Regions from separate parts of the Lysinibacillus sp. LK3 genome, predicted to be linked through region 3. Evidence: predicted binding sites of a transcription regulator. Region 3 holds the regulator's gene; each other region holds the start of a gene.
What was found. The regulator LexA, encoded in region 3, represses DNA repair genes until DNA is damaged. The targets are predictions, from matches to a motif close to CGAACATATGTTCG.

Region 1 (7,836 bases), on a different contig from region 3:
ATGGTGAGAAAATTTTAGTGTATGGTGATTATGATGCGGATGGTGTGACAAGCACAACCGTTATGTTACATGTTTTACTAGATCTTGGAGCAGACGTCTCCTTTAAAATTCCGAATCGTTTTATCCATGGCTATGGTCCGCATGAAGCCCTATTTCGGGAGGCCTATGAAGATGGTGTACAGTTAATCATTACAGTAGATAATGGTATATCTGGTATTGAGCCTATTCGAGTAGCAAAGGAGCTTGGTATGGATGTCATTGTGACAGATCACCATGAGCCAGGTGAGGAGCTACCACCAGCAGATATTATTCTTCATCCCCGAATACCAGAAGGGCAATATCCATTTGGCGAGCTAGCAGGAGTAGGGGTAGCCTTTAAGCTGGCACATGCTCTTTATGGTGAACTACCAAGCCATCTAATAGAATTTGTGGCGATTGGCACTGTAGCAGATTTGGTTCCGTTGGTGGATGAAAATCGCTATCTCGTGAAGAGGGGCATACAAGAAATGCGTCGTTCCCTTAGTCCATGGGTACAAGCGATGTGTGACATAGCCAGTACAGAGCAGATGAAAATTACAGAAGAAACGATTGGCTTTTATTTTGGTCCACGATTGAATGCTGTTGGTCGTCTAGGTGAAGCAGCTCCTGGTGTCGAATTATTAATGGCGGAGGATAATGCTAAAGCAACCGCATTGGCAAAAAAGCTAAATGCCTGCAATACCGAGCGCAAAGATATTGTGAAAAGTATTACAGATGAAGCCATCGCACTGATTGAAGCAGATGAAAAAATCGGCAATTCCTTAGTTCTTGTTGTTGCTGGCGAGGGCTGGAACGCAGGTGTTGTAGGAATTGTAGCCTCACGTCTCGTTGAACTGTATTACCGTCCAACGATTGTGCTGTCACTCGATCCCGAAAAGGGCATAGCAAAAGGTTCTGCTCGAAGTATTGAAGGTTTTCATCTATATAATGAACTAGCTAAAAATCGAGATATTTTACCGCATTTTGGTGGACATCCTATGGCTGCAGGTATGACCTTATCATTAGAGCATGTGGATGAACTACGTACTCGCTTAGATGCTCAGGCAAGAGCCTGTTTAACAGAGGAGCAATTAACACCTGTAGTGCATATTGATATACCGCTCAGCATTGACGAAATTTCAGCGGATGCTATTGAGGAAATTTCAACACTAGGACCATTTGGCACAGATTTCCCTAAGCCTGTGTATGTGCTAGAGGATGTAGAAATCGCCTCCATGCGTAAAATTGGAGCGGGCGAGAATCATATTAAAATGGAAATAACAAACGGCTATGATAAATTGGATAGTGTTGGTTTTAACAAAGGGCATTTACATGATGAATTAACGTATGGCATCAAAGTTTCCTTTATAGGCGATTTGCAAATTAACGAATGGCAGGGACGTAAAAAAGCCCAATTTATGATCGAGGATGTCCAAACTACAGAATGGCAGTTATTTGATATTCGTGGTATCCGTCAAACAGCTCGATGGCTGAATACGGTACCGAAGGACGTGGCCCGGTTTATCGCCTTTCGTCCAGAAACGATGACCTATTATCAATCATTAATCGGTGCACCTATTACACTGGTTGACCCAGCCCTTTCAAATATTGAACAAAGTGATTACATCGTGCTATTAGACTTGCCACACAATGTTCAAAAGCTAGAGGACGTTTTACAGAAGACAGCCCCTTCACGTATTTATGCTCATTTTTATATGCCTGACTCGCAATACTTCAGTGGTCTACCTACTCGTGAGCAATTTGCTTGGTATTATAAGTTCTTGAAAAATCGACCAGCCTTTCCGCTTGATATGCATATCGCAGATTTAGCGAAGCATACGGGGTGGCCATTAGATACACTAAAATTTATGACACAGGTGTTTTTTGAGCTTGATTTTGTTAAAATGGAGAGTGGACTGACGACTGTCAACGTGAATGCTCCAAAACAAGCACTAACAGAGGCACCGTCTTACAAACAACGTTCAGAACAGATTGAAATGGAGCAAAAGCTTGTCTATGCTCCTTATATAGAATTAAAACAATGGTTTGATGAACGTTTAACATCAGCGGACGAATAACGTTTCGTAGGAGGAGCAATAACATGGATTTAAAGCAATACGTTACAACGGTTGAAAATTGGCCGAAAGAGGGCATTACCTTCAGAGATATTACAACAATTATGGATAATGGTCCTGCATACAAATATGCAACAGACCAAATCGTAGAATATGCAAAAGAAGTGGGCGCTGAAATTATTGTTGGCCCTGAGGCACGTGGTTTTATTATCGGTTGTCCAGTTGCCTATGCACTTGAAATCGGCTTTGCCCCTGTTCGTAAACCTGGTAAATTACCACGTGAGGTAATTAGTGCAGACTACGGTCTTGAATATGGTAAAGATACGTTAACAATGCATCATGATGCAATTAAGCCTGGTCAAAAAGTTTTAATCTGTGACGATTTACTAGCGACTGGTGGTACAGTTGAAGCAACGGTTCGTTTAGTAGAACAATTAGGTGGTCAGGTAGTAGGCTGTGCATTCCTGATTGAACTTCTAGAATTAAATGGTCGCGAAAAGCTTGGCGATTTAAATATTAAAACACTTATTCAATATTAAGAGCATGGCAAAAAGCGCCCTATACTGTGGGCGCTTTTTTTATACTTCGTCATAGGCTTGAATAATTTTTTGCATTGTTCGCAAGGTATCGTAGAAATCTGCGTATTTTTCGGTTCCAATATCCTCGATAATTCTATCTTGAATGCCTTGCCAAATAGGTGCTGCTTCATGCAGCTTTTCTAAACCTTTTTCAGTGAGCGTTATTTTTTTGGTACGAGCATCATTGATATCTCGCTTTAACTCAACATAGCCATGTTGCTTTAATAGATTAATATTACGTGTTATAGTGGTTTGATCCAGTTGTAAAATTTCACCTAAACGGCTGATTGAGACAGCTTGTTGAAGGTCGATATGTGCAAGCATTGAATATTGTGTAACTTTTAAACCTGTAGGCTGTAGCAGCTTATCATATAATTGTGTGACAACCCTTGTTTTTTTTCTAAGGTTTGCACAAACACAAATTTGTGTATAATCAATATTTTTAAGTTGATTCTTCATCGACAGTACTCCTTTAAGGGGATTCTACTAATTATAAGTATACACCCAATAACTAGAAATTACTTCTTGACAGCTTTATGAACGATTACTATGATTATACATGTATATACATATAAATGAAATAAGCGGACTTAAACATGTATATACATGTTTTGTAGTCTATCAAAGAAAAGAAGGTGTTGAGGTGAAGCGTGTTCATTATAGTTGGTTTATTTTAATCGTCACATTTTTCTCGATAATTGTCGCAGGAATTACAATGTCATCATCTGGCGTGTTTATCGACCCTCTTGAAAAAGAATTTCACTGGGATCGTTCAACCATTGCTTTAGCCTTTGCTGTAAGTTTGTTTTTATATGGCATATCTGGACCATTTATGGCTGCATTACTTGAAGTCATTGGCTTAAAGAAAATGATGCTAGGTGCTATGGCAACTTTAGTATTAGGAATGACTTTAACATTTTTGATGAGTGAATCCTGGCAGCTAATCGTTATTTGGGGGGGCATTATTGGTCTTGGAGCAAGTCTTTTTTTAACTGTCCTTAGTCCATATGTTGCGAATCATTGGTTTGTAAAACGCAGAGGATTAGCGGTTGGTATTTTAACGGCAAGTACAGCCACGGGCCAGTTAATTTTATTACCAGTTCTAGCTATCATTATTGAACACTATTCTTGGCGATGGGCTATCACATTAATGCTACTCCTTAGTATCATAATGTTTTTCATGATTGCGCTTTTTATAAAAAATAGACCTCAGGATATGGGGTTAACTCCTTATGGACAAGAGGAGGCTATAGAGGAACAACAAATACAGCAAAAGAAGAATCCAATAGCTATGGCTTTTAAAGGTTTATTTGAGGCGATTAAGGTTAAAGCATTTTGGCTCTTAGCAGGTAGCTTTTTTATTTGTGGGCTATCGACAAGCGGATTAATTGGTACTCATTTTGTTTCTTATTGTATTAGCTTTGGCGTTCCTTTAGTCACTGCCGCATCATTCCTTTCTTTTATGGGCATTTTTAATTTATTAGGTACAACTGCGTCTGGCTGGTTATCTGATCGCTTCGATAATCGGTGGTTATTGTTTTGGTATTACCTGTTAAGAGGCGCATCTCTATTATTGCTCCCTTATGCACTTGCACAAGGATCATTTGTTTTATTAACGATTTTCACGATCTTTTACGGACTAGATTGGATTGCTACAGTGCCACCGACCATCAGTATTACACGACAAATTTTTGGTATGCAAAAAAGCAGTATTATCTATGGGTGGATATTTGCTTCCCATCAAGCAGGAGCGGCGGTTGCTGCGTATGGTGGAGGGTTAATTTATAAATTTTTTAACTCTTATACATGGGCTTTTTTCCTTGCAGGAATGTTTTGTGCAATGGCCAGTTTATTCGTCATCATTGTTAAAAAACAAACACCTCAGCAAGCATAAACAAAAAAAGTTGAACCTCAGTAAGATGAGGTTCAACTTTTTTAATAAAGAATCTTTTGACATAACACAAACAAAAGTTTATAATATAAACAAATATAATAAAAGGTGATGCTATGAATGAAAGAGAACAGGCGGTGCTTGCTTTAATTCGCCAGAATCCGTTTATGTCTCAGCAAGAAATGGCAGATGTAATGAATCTGTCGCGTCCTGTGCTTGCTAATTTAGTGTCTAGTTTAACGAAGCAAGGAAAAATTGTAGGTCGTGCTTATATATTACCCGAAGAAAATGAAATTATTTGCATCGGTGGAGCTAATTTAGACCGCAAATTCCATGTCAAGGGCAATGTTCAATTTGGAACATCTAACCCTGCCAGTTCTTCCTTTAGTGTAGGTGGTGTTGGTCGAAATATTGCTGAAAACTTAGGCAGATTAAACCACCAAGTGACGTTACTGACAACGGCAGGTAAGGATGCTGATTGGCAAGTGATCCAAGAGGCTTCGGAATCCTTTATGAATCTACGTTATGTAGAGCAGCTTGCAGAGGCTTCCACAGGTTCTTATACTGCCATCATGGATGAACAAGGTGAGCTAGCACTAGCTGTAGCAAATATGGAAGTTTACGACCTTCTGTTACCGAGCTTGTTGAAAAAACATGAAACAATGCTTGTAAACGCGGGCTGTTTTATTTTGGATTTAAACTGTCCAAAAGAAACAGTGGCGTATATCCAGCAAGTAGCCCTTGCTCGTGATATTCCACTTGTCATTGTGCCAGTATCTTCGCCAAAAATGAATCGACTACCTGAAACATTACAAGGCGTAACTTGGTTTATTTGTAACACAGATGAAGCGGAAACGATTGTTGGACATAAAATTGAAAACGCTACCCATTATGAAAAAGCTTTACAACAGCTCCTACAATTAGGTGCGGAGCATGTCATTATCACGGCTGGTAGCAAGGGCGTTTATGCAGCATCTACAACGATTGCCCCTTGTCATGTTGCCGCTAAAGTGATTGACAAAATTGAAGATGTGACAGGAGCAGGAGATGCCTTTGTCAGCGCTGTTATTCACAGTTGGCTGACTGGACAATCTTTTGAGACATGTATTGATGCTGGATTAACCAATGCAAAAAATACATTGGCATCTCCTTATACAGTAAGACCTGAATTATCAGTAGATTTGTTGAAAAATGAAATGGAGGAATAACAACATGAAAGAATTCATCGTATTATCAGAAGAAGTAAAAGCAGGACAAGCAAAAGGTCTACCAATCGTTGCGTTAGAATCAACAATTATTTCACACGGTATGCCATACCCACAAAACGTGCAAACTGCGCGTGAAGTTGAGCAAATTATTCGCGATAATGGTGCAGTCCCAGCAACAATTGCATTAATTGATGGGAAAATTAAAATTGGTCTATCAGATGAAGAACTAGAAATGTTCGGTAATGCTCAAGGTGTTGCAAAAGCTTCACGTCGTGACTTAGGCTACTTACTAGCAACGAAAAAATTAGGTGCTACAACAGTTGCAGCGACAATGATCTGTGCAGAGCTTGCAGGTATTGAAATCTTTGTTACAGGTGGTATTGGTGGTGTACACCGTGGTGCGGAAACAACAATGGATGTCTCTGCTGATTTAGAAGAATTAGCACAAACAAATGTTGCCGTTATCTGTGCGGGTGCAAAATCTATTTTAGACATCGGTCTTACATTAGAATATCTTGAAACAAAAGGTGTGCCAGTGGTTGGTTATGGTACGAATGAATTACCAGCATTCTACACACGTCAAAGTGGATTTGATGTAAACTTCCAATTAGATACGCCAGAAGAAATTGCAGCAATGCTATCTGCGAAATGGCAATTAGGCTTAAAAGGTGGCGCTGTCATCGCAAATCCAATTCCTGAGTCTGAAGCATTAGAGCATGCATTTATTACAAACATTATTGAAAAAGCTTTAGTTGAAGCTGAAGAGAATGGCATTCAAGGTAAAAATGTTACACCATTCTTACTTGGCAAAGTTAAAGAATTAACAGAAGGTAAAAGTCTTGATGCCAACATTGCATTAGTGAAAAACAATGCAGTAGTCGGCGCGAAAATTGCTGTAGCTTACAATCAATTACATTAATCAATTTGTCGAAACAAGGACTCTTTGTGACGTGAAGTCGCAGAGGGTCTTTTTTATTAAAAAGAAGAATATTTTTTCCATTTTTCGAACTGTTCACGAGATTAACTAAACTAAATGATACAGTCTCTTTACAATAGACCACAATATTTTATACAATTAAGTTTATATCTAATCTGAAAAATTTGACGAGCAAGGTGGACATGTTATGGCGAAAGAGCAAATTTTGACTCCTGAGGACGTTTTTGAGTTAGTCAAATCCTACATGAATGATGAAAATGTCGCATTCGTGAAAAAAGCATATGAATTAGCAAGGGATGCCCATATTGAGCAATTCCGTAGCTCTGGTGAACCGTATATTATTCACCCAGTACAAGTAGCAGGTATTCTAGCTGAATTACAAATGGACCCAGAAACTGTAGCGGCAGGTTTTTTACATGATGTTGTCGAAGATACGGATTTTACACGGGATGATTTGGTACGTGAATTTGGCGAAGAGGTGGCCGTTCTTGTTGATGGTGTTACCAAACTAGGGAAAATTAAATATTTATCTAAAGAGGCGCAGCAGGCAGAAAATCATCGGAAAATGTTTGTGGCTATGGCGCAAGATATTCGTGTCATCCTCATTAAGCTAGCAGACCGTCTTCATAATATGCGTACGTTAAAGCATTTACCTGCTGAAAAGCAACGACGCATTTCAAAAGAGACGCTCGAGATTTTTGCACCACTTGCTCATCGTCTTGGAATTTCGACTGTAAAATGGGAGCTTGAAGACACAGCACTGCGCTATTTAAACCCACAACAATATTATCGTATTGTCAGTCTGATGAAGAAAAAACGTGATGAACGTGAAGCTTATTTAGAAAATGTGATGGCTGAGATGAAATCACAACTGAATGAGGTTGAAATTGACGCAGATGTCTATGGTCGACCAAAACATATTTACAGTATCTATCGAAAAATGGTGTTACAAAAGAAACAGTTTAATGAAATTTATGATTTATTAGCCATTCGTGTTCTTGTCGATAGTATTAAAGATTGCTATGCCGTATTAGGGATTGTGCATACACTTTGGAAACCAATGCCAGGACGCTTTAAAGACTATATTGCTATGCCAAAACAAAACCTGTACCAGTCCCTACACACGACT
Region 2 (7,836 bases), on a different contig from region 3:
TCGTAACTCAGCCGCACGTTCAAAATCAAGCGCTTTTGCTGCTTCCTTCATTTCGACTTCTAGGGAAGCTAAGAGCTGTTCTCTTTCCGCCTTTGTCAGCTTTTTGCCTTTTGTTGCCTTTGTTACATAGGATTCCTCTTCTTCTGCTACTTGTGTTGCACGAATCACATCTGGGATTTTCTTAATGATCGTTTGAGGTGTTATGCCATGCTCCTCGTTATAAGCCATTTGTAACGCACGACGACGTTTCGTTTCATCAATCGCCTTTTTCATCGAGTCTGTTACATGGTCTGCATACATAATGACATGACCATTCGCGTTTCGAGCAGCACGACCAATGGTTTGAATCAATGAACGCTCTGAACGTAAAAATCCTTCTTTATCAGCATCTAAAATTGCCACAAGGGACACTTCAGGGATATCAAGACCTTCACGCAATAGATTAATACCTATTAGCACATCATACGTTCCTTTGCGTAGCTCACGGATAATTTCAATACGTTCTAGTGTCTTAATTTCTGAATGTAAGTATTCAACTTTTAAGCCCATTTCCTTCAGGTAAGCCGTTAAATCCTCAGACATTTTCTTCGTTAGCGTTGTCACTAAAACTCGCTCATCACGCGCAATTCGATTTTGTATTTCATCAATTAAATTATCAATTTGACCTTCAATAGGACGTACATCAATTAATGGATCTAATAATCCAGTTGGACGGATAATTTGCTCTACCATTTCTGGTGTATGCTCCAGTTCATAAGGACCTGGTGTGGCTGATACATAGATCGCTTGATGTACGCGGTTTTCATACTCTTCAAAACGTAATGGACGGTTATCTAGAGCAGATGGCAATCGGAAGCCATGTTCTACGAGCACTCCTTTACGTGCTTGGTCACCATTGTACATTCCTCGAACCTGTGGAAGTGTTACGTGACTTTCATCAACCACAAGTAAAAAGTCTTCGGGGAAATAATCTAGCAAAGTATATGGAGTAGCACCTGCTTCACGCAATGTTAAATGACGTGAATAGTTTTCAATCCCAGAGCAAAAGCCCATTTCACGCATCATCTCTAAATCATAGCGTGTACGCTGTTCTAAACGCTGTGCCTCTAGTAATTTATCTTCTGCACGTAATAATGCAAGTCGTTCCTCTAATTCTTTTTCAATGTTTTCAATCGCTTTACGCATTTTCTCTTCTCGTGTAACGAAGTGAGATGCAGGGAAAATAGCAACATGCTCTCGATCCGATAAAATCTCTCCCGTTAGTGCATCTACCTCACGAATGCGATCGATTTCATCCCCAAAAAATTCCACACGAATACAATGCTCATCACGAGAGGCTGGGAAGATTTCCACTACATCTCCACGTACCCGAAATGTTCCGCGAGTAAAACTAACATCATTTCGCTCATACTGAACGTCTACAAGCTTGCGCAGTAGCTGATTACGTTCAATTTCCATACCCGTACGAATGGAAACAACCATTTCTCGATATTCTTCGGGAGAACCTAAACCATAGATACAGGACACAGATGCAATAATAATGACATCCTCACGCTCAAACAATGCAGAAGTAGCAGAGTGACGCAGCTTATCAATTTCATCGTTAATGCTAGAGTCTTTTTCTATATAGGTATCTGTCTGCGGTACATAAGCTTCTGGTTGGTAGTAATCATAGTAGCTGACAAAATATTCAACGGCGTTATTTGGGAAGAACTCTTTAAATTCACTATACAACTGGCCAGCTAGTGTTTTATTGTGTGCCATAATTAGTGTTGGTTTTTTGACTTGCTGGATGACATTCGAAATGGTAAACGTCTTACCTGTTCCAGTAGCACCAAGCAATGTTTGATGACGTTTGCCTGCTTTCACACCCTCCACTAATTCCGCAATGGCCTGTGGCTGATCCCCGTTAGGCTGATATGGCGCTTGTAAATCAAATGTTTGCACTCATGTCCCCGTCCTTTCTTCCAATTTGTACATATATTTTAGCATAGCAATATTAAAATTTCGAACATTTAACGAACGAATGTTTGTAAAAATTTTTTTCATCTCTAAAATTTTTATTACATAACAATACAGTCAATTTAACTTGTTACTCTTATAATAGCCGTTTTATTAGGTTTTCAAGCTTCATCGATGGATGGGATTTCCTGTTTTGCTTTATGTGCAGCTCACACTCTCTCAGGAGCCGGGCTATGTACTTTTTAGAGCGACTCTCACTTTTTTATAAACAGCGTCTCAAACTTTTTAAATGACTTTCCCCATTCTATAAGCAAGATCACTTCTTCTAACCAAAACATACAATCTTCACATCCTCTGCAAATATTTTCAAAAGCAAAAAAATCCCACTCTCCAATAGATATGGAGAGCGGGTTCGTCAACATGATTCATCTTCTGTTTGGTGTAAGGAAGTTAGTTCGGATGCGTATTGATAAAATGCGTTTTCATCTTTTTCATCGAGTGCTCTATCTATCAGAACCATGAGCTGCTCTTGCCGATGCATACGCTGGATACGATTTAAAAATAAATCTAAATAAATCTCGTTTAATAATTTCTCTGCCTCATCAACTTTTTTCGACTGACCAACGGCTTTCAGAAAATCTGTATACGAATAATATTTATCCAACGATCTCACCTCGATCCTTTTCTAAATTATATGAAAATTGAAATTAAAAAGCAATGCTTACGATTCGAAAATATCTTGGATTAGCTATTAATCAATTGATATTTAGAGCAAATTCTCTAGGCATTTCGTGCTTTTCTGAACGATTTTCAACTATTTCATTTAATTTAAGAAAGTCATATTCTGTTTTACACTACCGTTATAACTAGAAAAAAGGAGGCACTCCCTATATGACAACTAACTTTGTAAACGGCTACTTAATTTCATTCAATACTTATTTGCTGCAACCTATTCAGCATGACTCCAAAGTCTTCACGCACGTGATTGATAAGCATAATGAGCTGATTGTTACACGCAAACCGATGCATGTCCTTCGAAAATCCTGTCTCTCATTAGGATCAACTTATGAAGCCGCAAAACAATCGGCTAAACGTTTTTTCGGCAATCAACACAAGCTACCAATCGTCGTGGCCTTTGATTATGGTTATCCCTGTATTTTTTTGCCAACTTATTCACCCAGCTCCATTCACAATATATGGATAGGGCTTCATGCAATTATTAATATTACTCCTAGTGAATTGGGGTGTATTGTAACGTTAAAAAATGATAAACAAATCGAACTACCTATTCGTTATGCTTCCATTAGTAAACAATTTCTTAATGCATCTATGCTGTATAAATATTACATGAATGAACGAAAACAGCTGAGCCAAGATGCACCCTATCATCCACCCTTTTAACAAAAATTCCCCAAGAGCATCTCACTCTTGGGGAATCTGGGTATTAATTTATTTTTGAACGTAAATAGGCATTAATAAATGGATCTAAATCGCCATCCATCACAGCACCCACATTACCTGTTTCTTCATTTGTACGATGATCCTTCACCATCGAGTATGGGTGGAAGACATACGAACGAATTTGGGAGCCCCAGCCTATTTCTTTTTGCTCACCGCGTATTTCATCTAATTGTGCCTGCTGTTTATCAAGTTCTAGTTGATATAGCTTCCCTTTTAACATCGTCATCGCTTTTTCACGGTTTTTAATCTGGGAGCGCTCAGCTTGACATTGTACGATCGTACCAGTAGGAATATGCGTAATACGAACGGCAGAATCTGTCGTATTAATATGCTGACCACCTGCACCTGTTGCACGATACGTATCAATTTTTAAATCCTCTGTACGAATATCGATTTCTATATTGTCGTCAAACTCTGGCATAACATCACAGGAAACGAAGGACGTATGACGGCGGCCAGACGAATCAAATGGAGAAATACGTACTAGACGATGCACACCCTTTTCCGCTTGTAAATAACCGAAAGCATTGTGACCTTTAATCGACAATGTTACAGATTTAATCCCAGCTTCATCTCCTGGTAGATAGTCCACTGTTTCCACTTTAAATCCACGCTTCTCAGCCCATCGTGTATACATACGTAATAGCATTGAACCCCAGTCCTGTGACTCCGTACCACCAGCACCAGGATGCAGCTCTAAAATGGCATTGTTTTGATCGTATGGGCCACTTAGCAGTAATTGAAGCTCAAAATCAGCCATCTTTTGTTGGAATTCTGCTAGTTCTTTGCCTAGTTCTTCTTGTAATTCTTCGTCTGGTTCTTCACGCAAAAGTTCCAGTGTCATATCTAAATTTTCATGTACTTCCACTAAATCTTTATATTCATTGACAATAGCTTTTAAGCCATTTCCTTCATTGATAATCACCTGAGCACCTTGCTGATCATCCCAAAAGCCTGGCTCTAGCATCATTTCATCTAGCTCTTGAATACGTGCCTCTTTGTTCTCTAAGTCAAAGAGACCCCCTAAAGTCCGCCAATTTTTTGGCTGTAGTGTCTAACACATTGCGTACATCTGCTAATTCAATCATCGTTAAATCCTCCGAACGTTAGTCATGGAGCTAACACTTTATTCATAAAGCTCCGTATCTTTTTATTATAACGTTTTTAGAAACGAAAACATACTATCTAGCAGATGTTTTGTGGAATTAAGTCAACTATCCTGCGTCTCGTCCTCAAACATATTCTTGGCAAGACGTTGAAATACTTTCACACGGTCATACTGAACAAGTAAATATTTTGTTCGTTTCTCAAGTCTATATTTTAATAAAAAAGCTCTTTGAATCCGAGACTCTAACGCATTGACACTGACATCCACAATAAATTCCTTGCCATTCATAAAAGTGACCTTTGTCCTCTTTTTATCCACAGCGACATAGTCATCTATATGATGAACAGCGAACCAGATACAGTCAGGGTGTAAAGGAGACCTACTAGGAAACCATAAAATATTACAACGTTCGTGCACGACGATAGGATTTTTATTAAGCTTGCCTAGGATCATTTTCGAACCATCGAATGCTCCTCTTAAACTAGAACCAAAATAACGCAGATTAAAGTCCAATAATTTCGTTGGTGGTAACGTAGATATATACTCATTATTTTTCTCATACACCTGCGTACATAAATTTCCAAAGGAATCATACACAGGCATATACATCATTGTTTCACTATTCATAATATCTTTTTTATGCATCTATAGTCCCCCTTTATACATTTTATGTTGCTTCCAGTCAAAATAAAAAGGAATATACAAATATGCGTACATTCCCGCTATTTTCAATGAGTAAGATTGCTTGAAAATTCCGATCCTCCTTAAGACTTAGTATCACCATCAAAAATTCAGGATAATAATAGGATAAATAACTTGTACTATATACCTATTATTACAGCTATTGTATACCCATATTTTTCAATTGTCTATAAATTCTGACTTTTTATACTAAAATTTCTTCATTTTTAAGTAATTTTAAAAAGAAAAAATCATTTCAACACGTAGTTAAAATGATTTTTTCACCTAGATATTATTGAGCTGTACCATGACAGTTTTTAAATTTCTTGCCGCTACCACATGGACATAAATCATTACGACCAATGTTTTCAGCTTTACGTACTGGTTGCTTTTTCGGCGCAGCGCCACCTTCTTCTTTTGGATTAACAGCCTGCCCCTTTGCCACCTCTTCACGCTCCAGATTATTGCGGATTTCTGCTTTCATCGCATATTTCGCAACATCCTCGCGAATAGAGGCTACCATATCCTCAAACATCGCAAAGCCTTCTTGTTGATATTCACGAAGAGGATCGTTTTGACCATAAGCACGCAGATGGATACCTTGACGTAGTTGATCCATTGCATCAATATGATCAATCCATTTTGTATCGATTGATCGTAATAAAATAACCTTTTCAAACTCACGCATACGCTCTGGTGTCAGTTCTGCCTCTTTTTCATCATAACGAACATGAACAGCATCAGAGATTAGCTGATTAATATTTTCAGCAGACTTGCCTTGGAAATCAGATACTTTAAGTTGACCTTCCTCTAAAAGATTAGCCGCTACAAAGTCTTCAATAGCCTTTAGGTTCCAATCCTTCTGTTCACCTTGAGTATACAGGCTAACAACATTATCGATTGTTTCTTGAATCATAGACTCAACAAGCACACGCATATTTTCTGTTTCTAGTACATCATAACGCTCTTTATAAATAATCTCACGTTGCTGACGTAGTACATCGTCATATTGTAATAAGCGTTTACGCGCATCAAAGTTATTACCTTCGACACGTTTCTGCGCTGATTCTACAGCTCTCGACACAACTTTAGATTGCAATGGCTGGGAATCATCCATACCTAAGCGCATCATCATCGACTTCATATTATCAGAGCCAAAACGACGCATTAAATCATCCTCTAAGGATAGGTAGAATTGTGTAACCCCTGGATTCCCTTGACGACCAGAACGTCCACGAAGCTGATTATCAATACGACGTGATTCATGTCGCTCTGTACCGATTACCGCTAAACCGCCAATTTCGAGTACTCCTTCGCCAGGTTTAATATCTGTACCACGTCCAGCCATGTTAGTTGCAATTGTCACTGCACCCTTTGTACCAGCGTTCGCAATGATTTCAGCTTCACGTTCATGATTTTTCGCATTTAATACATTATGAGGAATTTTATGTTTATCCAATAGTTTAGAAATAATCTCAGACGTTTCAATAGCAACTGTACCAACAAGAACAGGTTGACCAGCTCTATGACGCTCTGCGATATCAGCAGCAACTGCTTTATATTTCCCTTCCATCGTTGCAAAAATCAAGTCAGCACGATCATCACGAGCAATCGGTTTATTCGTCGGAATAGCGACAACATTCATATTGTAAATATTACGGAATTCCTCTTCCTCTGTTTTCGCTGTACCTGTCATCCCTGCAAGCTTTTGATACATACGGAAGTAGTTTTGGAAGGTAATTGTCGCCATTGTCATCGATTCATTTTGAATCTCAACGCCTTCTTTAGCCTCAATCGCTTGGTGTAAGCCATCAGAATAACGACGACCCTTCATCAAACGACCAGTAAAGCCATCAACGATCACAATTTCGCCATCCTGCACAACATAATCGACATCATTATGCATACTAACATGCGCCTTTAATGATTGATTGATCGCATGATTTAAACGAACATGTGTCAAATCAAATAGATTATCGATGCCAAATGCTTTTTCTGCCTTTTCCACACCTGCATCTGTTAACGTAACACCTTTTGTTGACTCTTCATACGTATAGTCTGTCTCTGCATTTAACATACGCACAAACGCATTAGACTGTTTATAAAGCTGTGCTGATTTCCCAGCTTGACCCGAAATAATTAATGGCGTACGAGCTTCATCAATTAAGATCGAGTCCACCTCATCAATGACAGCATAGTGCAATGGACGTTGTACACGTTCCTCTTTGTAAAGCACCATGTTATCACGTAAGTAGTCAAATCCTAGCTCATTGTTTGTACTATACGTAATATCTGCCTCATAAGCAGTACGTTTTTCATCTTTTGAAAGGCTATTTAAATTAAGCCCAACAGATAAGCCTAAGAAATTATAAAGTTGTCCCATTTCAGCAGCATCACGACTCGCTAGGTATTCGTTGACTGTTACAACATGTACACCTTTACCAGTGATGGCATTTAAATAAACAGCCATTGTCGCTGTTAAAGTTTTACCTTCCCCGGTTTTCATCTCCGCAATATTCCCCTCATCAAGAGCGGCTGCCCCCATGATTTGAACGCGGAAAGGGTACATCTCTAATACACGTTTTGCCGCTTCTCGACAAACAGCAAACGCTTCGGCACGAATC
Region 3 (7,836 bases):
TCCACAAATACTTTGGCGACCATACGTATGAAATTGGATGGGTTATGAATCCTGCCTATCATAATCATGGCTATGCTTCTGAAGCTGCTCTGGCCCTATTAGATCACGGCTTTAATAAAATGAAACTTCATCGAATTATTGCCACATGCCAGCCAGAAAATATCGCTTCTTACCGAGTCATGGAAAAAATCGGAATGCGCCAAGAAGGATTTTTCAAAAAATGCATTCCTCATGGAGAGACTTGGTGGGATGAATACTATTACGCTATTTTAGAGGAAGAATGGAACACTCTAAAGGTAAGAGGTGTATGAAATGAAGAAAACTGCGGTGTTATTATACCCACAATTTAGTGAATATGAATTGAGTGTTGCTTTGTCCATATTAATGCAAGGCGGTAAACCCATCATCACACTTGGATCGAATACCAAACCTATCAGAGGAGAATCTGGTTTAAATTGTATAGCTGATTTATCCGTGAATGAGGTAGAGCTTGACGATATTGATAGTCTACTATTACCAGGCTGCATGGATATTTCTACATTACAACTTGAAGAGAGCTTACTAGACTTCATTCGTCTTCTATCTGCAAAAGGAGGAATGATTGCAAGTATTTCTAGCTCCCCTTACCTATTAGCAAAAGCAGGGGTCTTAAAGAACAAAAAATATACAGTAGGACTACCTTTAGATGGCATGGAGCAGTTAGGGTGCTTTGAACTTCATAACTATTCAGATGAACTAGTGGTACAAGATGGAAATATCATTACAGCAAGAGGAAGAGGTTTTATTCCTTTCGGTATTTGTTTCGGGCATGCGTTAAAGCTAAATTTTGATGAAAATTGGTATTAAGTGATGATTTAAAATCCAAATGTCCAATTAATCGGGCATTTCATGTTATTGAAAAAAGATGATGTCATTAGTAGAATGAGAACTTTTAACAAGGCTGTGGGGTGATTTCCGTTCCGTCAGCGTGCCACAGGAAAGCAAGCAGCCTGCACCGGAAATCAATTTCTCCCCTTCAATTGACTGTTTTGTTTTTCACACCAAAAAATGTCCAACTAGTTGGACATTTTTTAATTCTTATCTTACGATATATGTCTAATACTTTGGACAAAATGGAGGGATCTTTCTGAAGAACATCATCAAAATTTTAAGAAAAAAATTAGGCATAACACAAGCTGCTCTTGCAAAAGAATGTGGAGTTGTGAGACAGACGATTAATAATATTGAAAATGATAAATATGATCCGACCCTTGAATTAGCTTTTAAGATTGCTAAGGTTCTTAATAGCCGTATTGATGAGGTGTTTATCTATGACTAAATTTCACCCAGATTATATGATTACAATGAAGGATTTTGTGAAAGAACACTCGGCAATTTTAAGAAAACAAACTCAAGAAGTGTCGAGACCAGTGACCAATGAAGACCGAAATACCCTCCTAGCCATGCTGCAATATCTGAAAAATAGCCAAAATCAAACGCTAGCAAAAAAATATAAGCTTCGCCCTGGAAGTGGACTCTCTGCTAATCAAATTGGCGTAGATAAACGAATGTTTGCTGTACTCTTTGATGACGAAGAAATGATGCTGATTAACCCTAAAATAATGAGTCATTCCCTTAATATGATTTATCTACCGGAAGGAGAAGGCTGTCTATCTGTAAATCGACCTGTCCCTGGTTTTGTACCGAGATATGAGAGAATTAAAGTCAAAGCTTACGACATCGATGGACATGAAATCATTGTACAGTTACAGGGCTACGGGGCCATCGTTGTACAGCATGAAATCGATCATTTAAATGGCATCATGTTTTATGACCGAATAAATAAAGAGCACCCTTTCCAACTGCCAAATCATGTTATCATCGAAAGCTTTCTTCCCTTCAGTAGTTTTTTACAAAAAAAATTAGCAGGAATATTATTTTCCTGCTAATCTTTCTTGGTGCTCTTGGAAACGACGATGTACTGTCGCCTTACTTACCTCAAAGCCTAACCCTCTAAGCGTTATAGAAATTTCTTCAAAGGTAAATCCACGTTTGCGTAGCTTCACAATTTCCTCTACAGGTAGATCTTTTCGCTCCTGCCCCTGCGGATTACCTCGATTCGATAAATTATTTTCTGGACGATAACCGTTTTCTACAGCACGTCGCATACCTCGTCGAATTTTAGCATTATGGATTCTACGTTGATATTCCTCTACAATCGCTAAAATTTCAAGCAGCATCGTATCCATTTCATTTAATTGGACTGGGCCTGCATCACGCATAGAAAAAACATCAGTTGCTGACTTTTGTAATAAATGTAATACAGCCATCCTTGCATTGCCTCGTCCTAAACGAGTTTCATCTTGGACAAAAAGAGCATTAATGTTCTTATCTTTTATAAAATCAAGCATTTCTAGCAAGCCTTCACGTTCTACATCATAGCCACTATGTTGATCTTTAAACACGCCCTTCACCGCATAGCCTTGCTCTTTAGCATAGCGCAGCAACTCTTCCTGCTGGCGCTCTAATGAGGAGCTTTGTGTTTCTTTTTCAGTACTTACGCGACAATAGACAACAGCCGATAGTTGATTATTTATCATTGTTCATTTCTCGCAATTTCGATAGTATTGATGGGACTGGCTTGATCACTCACTACAGGAATAACTAGAGATTTTCCCGCTACAATTTTAATATCTGCTAGTTCATTTTCAGTTTTTACAAGCTTTATCCAATCATCAGTACTCATCTTACCACGATATTGCTCGGCTAACGACCACAAGCTATCCCCATGTTCGATTTGAATTTCTGCGTAACTAACTTTTCCTGGATCAGTAATGTAAAGGTATGCTGCAAATAATAAACAAGCTCCTATTAAAATTGAGATATGTGTGTTTTTCTTAAACCATGTCATAATCATTACCCCTTTTTAAGAATGTTTGTTCGGAATGTATGTTCCCATAATAAAGCGAACAAACGTTTTTGTCAAACACTTTTCGAACCTATGTTTGCATACATGTTCGCATTCTGTTATACTATCAAATAAGAAGAATGATTTTAGAAAAAAGAGGTGAGCACTCATGAAAAAAGTTTCGAAAAGACAAGAGGACATTTTAGCTTTCATTAAGGAAGAGGTACGAGCTAAAGGATATCCACCATCAGTACGTGAAATTGGTGAAGCAGTTGGACTTGCTTCCAGTTCAACTGTTCATGGACATTTAGCTCGATTAGAACAAAAAGGCTTTATTCGTCGAGATCCAACAAAGCCACGCGCAATTGAAATTTTAGAGCCTGAAGAATCCATTCAAAAACAACAGGTGATCCATGTCCCACTTGTCGGGAAGGTTACAGCTGGTTCTCCAATTACAGCAATTGAAAATATTGAAGAATACTTCCCATTACCCGATACGTATGGCACAAGTGAAGATCAATTGTTCATGCTAGAAATCATGGGGGAATCAATGATTGAAGCTGGGATTTTAGATGGAGATTTAGTCATTGTAAAACAAAAGGCAACAGCTAATAATGGGGATATTGTTGTAGCTATGACAGCTGAGGATGAAGCAACTGTAAAACGTTTCTTTAAAGAGAAAAACCATTTCCGTTTACAGCCTGAAAATTCTTCTATGGAACCAATTATAGTCGATCAAGTTTCTATTTTAGGACAAGTTGTAGGTCTTTACAGACGTGTACATTAACGATTAAAGCAGATTTTGAGGATTATGTTCCTTCTAAGAGCATGTATCCTCTTTTTTACGCAAAAAAAGAATCCACATACGATTGGATTCTTTGTACAATGCCTCTTCTAAGCTTCCTTCTTAAATTTTAAGCTCGCTTCAATAAAGGCTGAAAATAGCTTTTGAGCACTCTCATCTCCTGCTATGGCTAGTTCCTCAGGATGCCACTGAACAGCTAAGCAAAATGGCATCTCCTCATGAACTACCGCTTCGATAATACCGTCGTTAGATTTTGCTGCTACTTTTAATTTTTCTGCTAAAACATTCACCGCTTGATGATGAAATGAATTCACTGCTATTTTCTCTTGTTCAACGATAGTCGCTAATAGATTGTCAGCAATAACCTGTACAGAATGGGTAGCTACAGCTCGACCTGATTGCTGCATATGTTGGAGTAACTTGGTACTAAAGTGATCACTATCAATATCCTGATATAAGGTACCACCTAATGCAACATTTAGTATTTGAATTCCTCGACAGATCCCGAAAATAGGCATCTTACGTTGGAATGCGGCTTCAATCAATGCTAACTCAATCGTATCTCGCGCTGGATGAATTTTTCCAAGCTTTAATGAAGGCTCAGCCCCGAATAGAAATGGGTGCACATCATGACCACCAGATAATAATAAACCGTCTGTAAGGGCTAAAATCTGGGCCGCCTCTTCTTCTACTCCAATTGGAATAATCAGTGGAATTCCACCTGCTTCAATGATGCTTTTACTGTAAGCAGCATTTAATCGAGAGGATAAATCATCCTCAACAAAGGCTGTAATACCAATAATCGGTTTCACTTGCTTCCCTCCAAATTCTTGAAAATTGCACAATTACCAAAAGCCTAGATACCAATTAATTAATACATCGCCATAGAAATAAACAATAACTGCGGCCAATGCAATAGATGGCCCAAACGGAATGGGTGTTTTTCTCCCCTGTTTGTTTTTCGATAACATGGTAATCCCGACAATCATACCAATAACTGCAGCTAAAAATAGCGTTAACAGTGTATCAATCGTACCCAGAACGAGACCAATTAAAAAGAATAATTTAATATCGCCTCCACCCATGCCACCGTTTGATAGCACAGCAATGATATATAATATGCCAAAACCAACCACAGCACCCACAAGAGAGTCCCACCACGGTGTTAATGGTGACAGCACTCGTCCAATAGCTAGCAAAGGTAAAAAGAATACTAACACCTTATCTGGAATTAGCATATAGGCTAAATCTGATACAACGATAATAACTAATAAGGAGATAAAAAAGAGTGCTACTATCAATTCTATGCCCCAGCCTAACTGCCCATAAGCAAAGGCAAATAATACACCTGTCATTAATTCTATGACTGGGTAAACCCAAGAAATTTTATTGCCACAACCACGACATTTTCCTCCTAACAATACATAAGACAAAACTGGTACTAAATCAAGCGCCGTCAGTCGTCTCTGACATTTTGGACAATGTGAAGGAGGATGTACAATCGACTCCTTCTGTGGTACACGTAAGCCAACTACATTATAAAAAGAGCCAAAGACAAGTCCAAATAAAAAAATAAAGATCGTATAAGCCATTTCCAATTTTATGTCCTCCTAAACCAATAGGCGCCCATACAAATGCAGTATGGTGCGCCTATCAATAAAGTTATTGTTGTTCTTCGTAATAGAACGTTGTCACTTGCACTGTTGCCTTTAACGTAAGATCTGCATCTTTCTCAAGCTGTGCCTGCTCTCCAGGCAATTTAAATTCAATCTTATCGGTTTTCATGACACGCTCTAATTGTTCAACCTCCTGTAAAAAGCTTTCAAGAGAATTAAAATCAAGCGCACCCACCTCTAATATAAAAGTAACAAGCTTTAAATTAGTTGGTAAAGAGTCCTTCGAAAGAGATGCAATCGGTGTAGTAGTCTCCTTGTTCTCCTGATCACCATTGACCTCTGCTTCAGCCTGCTCCAACATATTAAGATCATTCGATACATCTGAAGGTGTCACAGTGCCGTCCTCACCTTGAACAGTTAAAGACAGTATACGAGTTCCTGTCACCTCTTCAATCTCAGCTAAATCAAGAATAATCTTTTCAACGGCTCTTGTTGCAGGTAGCTTTTGTCTTAAGGCTAATATATTGATAGTAGGCTGTCCCTGCTCTTTGTCTAATTGTGCTAGTTGTTCTTTGACACTAGCTAATTCTTGCTGCACCTGCAATACATTACTCTCTTTTTCATTCACTTCATCCAATTTTGGTGAAAGCAAATAATAATACAGCGCAAATAAAATAGCAGCTATCAGCGCCAGTAACAAGATCATAGATGAATTTTTACTACTCGTTAATTTATTCATGAACGTCGTCCTCCAGCTAAATACATAAAATCGATTGTCGCTGTAATGGACACTGAATATCGCGGTACTTCTTTAAATTTTTGTTGGGGTGTTAACACCCTTTGTTCACCTAGCTCTATTTCAAAGTTTGAGACAGTGTTAATTTGAGCATCTGTAAAATAGCTACTCATTAAAAGTCGCTCCACATATTTCGATATATCTGTCATCGTTTCAAAATCCACTTCAATATTCACCGAGTTCTCTCCGAAAACATAGCTACGTAAATAGGAATGAGTTGGTAATAAAGTTTTTGTTTCATCAATTAACGGTGTTACAGGATAAGAAACGCTTTGAATAAAAGTTACTGACTCTTCCAACGAACCCTGATCGACATTTTGTCGTGCGTCTAGCTCTTGCTGCAATTGATCAAGCTGTGTTGTTAATGCCTGTTCCTCTGCAGTCAATCGTGACAATTCACTTTTGGATGTAAAAAATAAAAAAAGTAAATAAGCTATAATAAGTCCCACAATGACAATCACCAAGCTATAAAAAAGCTTGGGAGAGGTTGTTCTTTTTTCAAGTTGTGGTAAGAGGTTTATATCTGGAACCATTAACGAACCTCCTTCAAAGCTAAGCCAAGCAACGTTGAAAATTCTCGCTTAAAGCGAGGAAACGATTTCTCAATTTTTTCCCCATCGACAACCCTTAGTGGTGGTTCTAAATTAGAAGCGAGTAAGTTCCCAATTGATTTCAATAGTGGGTTATCGCCAAGCATGATAATTTCATCCACTGTTTTTTCACCTTTATGTAAAGAAAACTTAAAGAAATTCATCATCCGATCAATCTCTAAAACCTGATCCATTACGACCATTTGATAATTCTCTGATTCGCCATTATAAATAAATTGATAGCTAAACTCATTCTCTTTCTTTCCCAGCCATTGCGTCATATCTACTTCAATGGTTTGATAGCGCAAAAACTCCACTTGGCCATTGGAAAAAATACTGATGGAGAGTTCATTAATTGACCATTCTGCAATTAAATAGGTTTTATTAGGCATTAATAAGGACATGTGCTCTAATAAACGTATATTACAAAGCGCACGAATATCGGCAGCTTCGGGTTCTAATGAAACATCTAACAGCATCCCTACCAGTTTCGTAATCTCTTCAGAAGGTGCAGCAAATAAGATAGCCTTGCCGTCCTCGGCATCTGCATCATACACATCAATTAAAGGGTCTTGAAATGGTAAATGAATAGAATGTCCCAATTCCATTTCAGCATATCCTCTTAATTCCTGAGGCTTTACATCTTTAGGGTGCTCAAAGTTTTTTAATAGAACTGTCGTATCAGGGACAAACATGCGAACAGCCTGTTTTTTCCCTGTCCATTTCATCACTTGCTCTTTAATTACCTCAAAAAGAGCTACCTCATCGATAATAGTTCCATTTTCAACGATTCCAGCTGCTAAAGGGTATTCATAGCCCTGCCACTGATTAGGCTCTGGTCCTTTCGCCACAATCGCACGCAGCACATAGTCCTTCAGTTCAATCGAAACATGCGACTTTCTTTTTCTCTTAAACATGTGAAAAGACCTCCTTATCCTACTCAGTATAAATGATTTTTTCAATTAGTCATCCATTTCCCAGCCAGAAACGCAAATTTTCTTGCGCTTCTGAGTGGGTTGGGAGGACTGATGCCGTCTGTTTATTTTCCTCCTCCTTCACCGCCTTCTTCTTTAGGAGATTCTACTCCTGCATCTTTTAGTCTTGCATTAAGGTCTGACTCGTTTATTGTTGTACTTGATGGT

Region 1: VK91_RS08045 (carbohydrate kinase) is a predicted target of LexA. The motif match lies at 4,633-4,646, and genes of this name have one in related genera.
Region 2: uvrB (excinuclease ABC subunit UvrB) is a predicted target of LexA. The motif match lies at 2,020-2,033, and genes of this name have one in related genera.

The regions. Positions count from the first base shown of each region.
Region 1 is NZ_LDUJ01000014.1:11,117-18,952, forward strand. Features, by position in the region: gene recJ (single-stranded-DNA-specific exonuclease RecJ) at 1-2,096, shown strand, start outside; gene VK91_RS08030 (adenine phosphoribosyltransferase) at 2,120-2,632, shown strand; gene VK91_RS08035 (MarR family winged helix-turn-helix transcriptional regulator) at 2,672-3,130, opposite strand; gene VK91_RS08040 (MFS transporter) at 3,315-4,565, shown strand; gene VK91_RS08045 (carbohydrate kinase) at 4,679-5,770, shown strand; gene VK91_RS08050 (pseudouridine-5'-phosphate glycosidase) at 5,775-6,689, shown strand; gene VK91_RS08055 (bifunctional (p)ppGpp synthetase/guanosine-3',5'-bis(diphosphate) 3'-pyrophosphohydrolase) at 6,895-7,836, shown strand, end outside.
Region 2 is NZ_LDUJ01000013.1:176,575-184,410, forward strand. Features, by position in the region: gene uvrB (excinuclease ABC subunit UvrB) at 1-1,947, opposite strand, end outside; gene VK91_RS07745 (IDEAL domain-containing protein) at 2,378-2,626, opposite strand; gene VK91_RS07750 (competence protein ComK) at 2,854-3,363, shown strand; one part of gene prfB (peptide chain release factor 2) at 3,407-4,435, opposite strand; one part of gene prfB (peptide chain release factor 2) at 4,437-4,511, opposite strand; gene VK91_RS07760 (competence protein ComK) at 4,634-5,176, opposite strand; gene secA (preprotein translocase subunit SecA) at 5,505-7,836, opposite strand, start outside.
Region 3 is NZ_LDUJ01000007.1:123,913-131,748, forward strand. Features, by position in the region: gene VK91_RS05030 (GNAT family N-acetyltransferase) at 1-311, shown strand, start outside; gene VK91_RS05035 (DJ-1/PfpI family protein) at 313-846, shown strand; gene VK91_RS22375 (helix-turn-helix transcriptional regulator) at 1,127-1,318, shown strand; gene def (peptide deformylase) at 1,311-1,928, shown strand; gene VK91_RS05045 (recombinase family protein) at 1,914-2,579, opposite strand; gene VK91_RS05050 (LysM peptidoglycan-binding domain-containing protein) at 2,576-2,890, opposite strand; gene lexA (transcriptional repressor LexA) at 3,057-3,674, shown strand; gene VK91_RS05060 (gamma-glutamyl-gamma-aminobutyrate hydrolase family protein) at 3,782-4,504, opposite strand; gene VK91_RS05065 (A24 family peptidase) at 4,538-5,290, opposite strand; gene VK91_RS05070 (hypothetical protein) at 5,355-6,047, opposite strand; gene VK91_RS05075 (PilN domain-containing protein) at 6,044-6,637, opposite strand; gene pilM (type IV pilus biogenesis protein PilM) at 6,637-7,611, opposite strand; gene VK91_RS05085 (prepilin-type N-terminal cleavage/methylation domain-containing protein) at 7,734-7,836, opposite strand, start outside.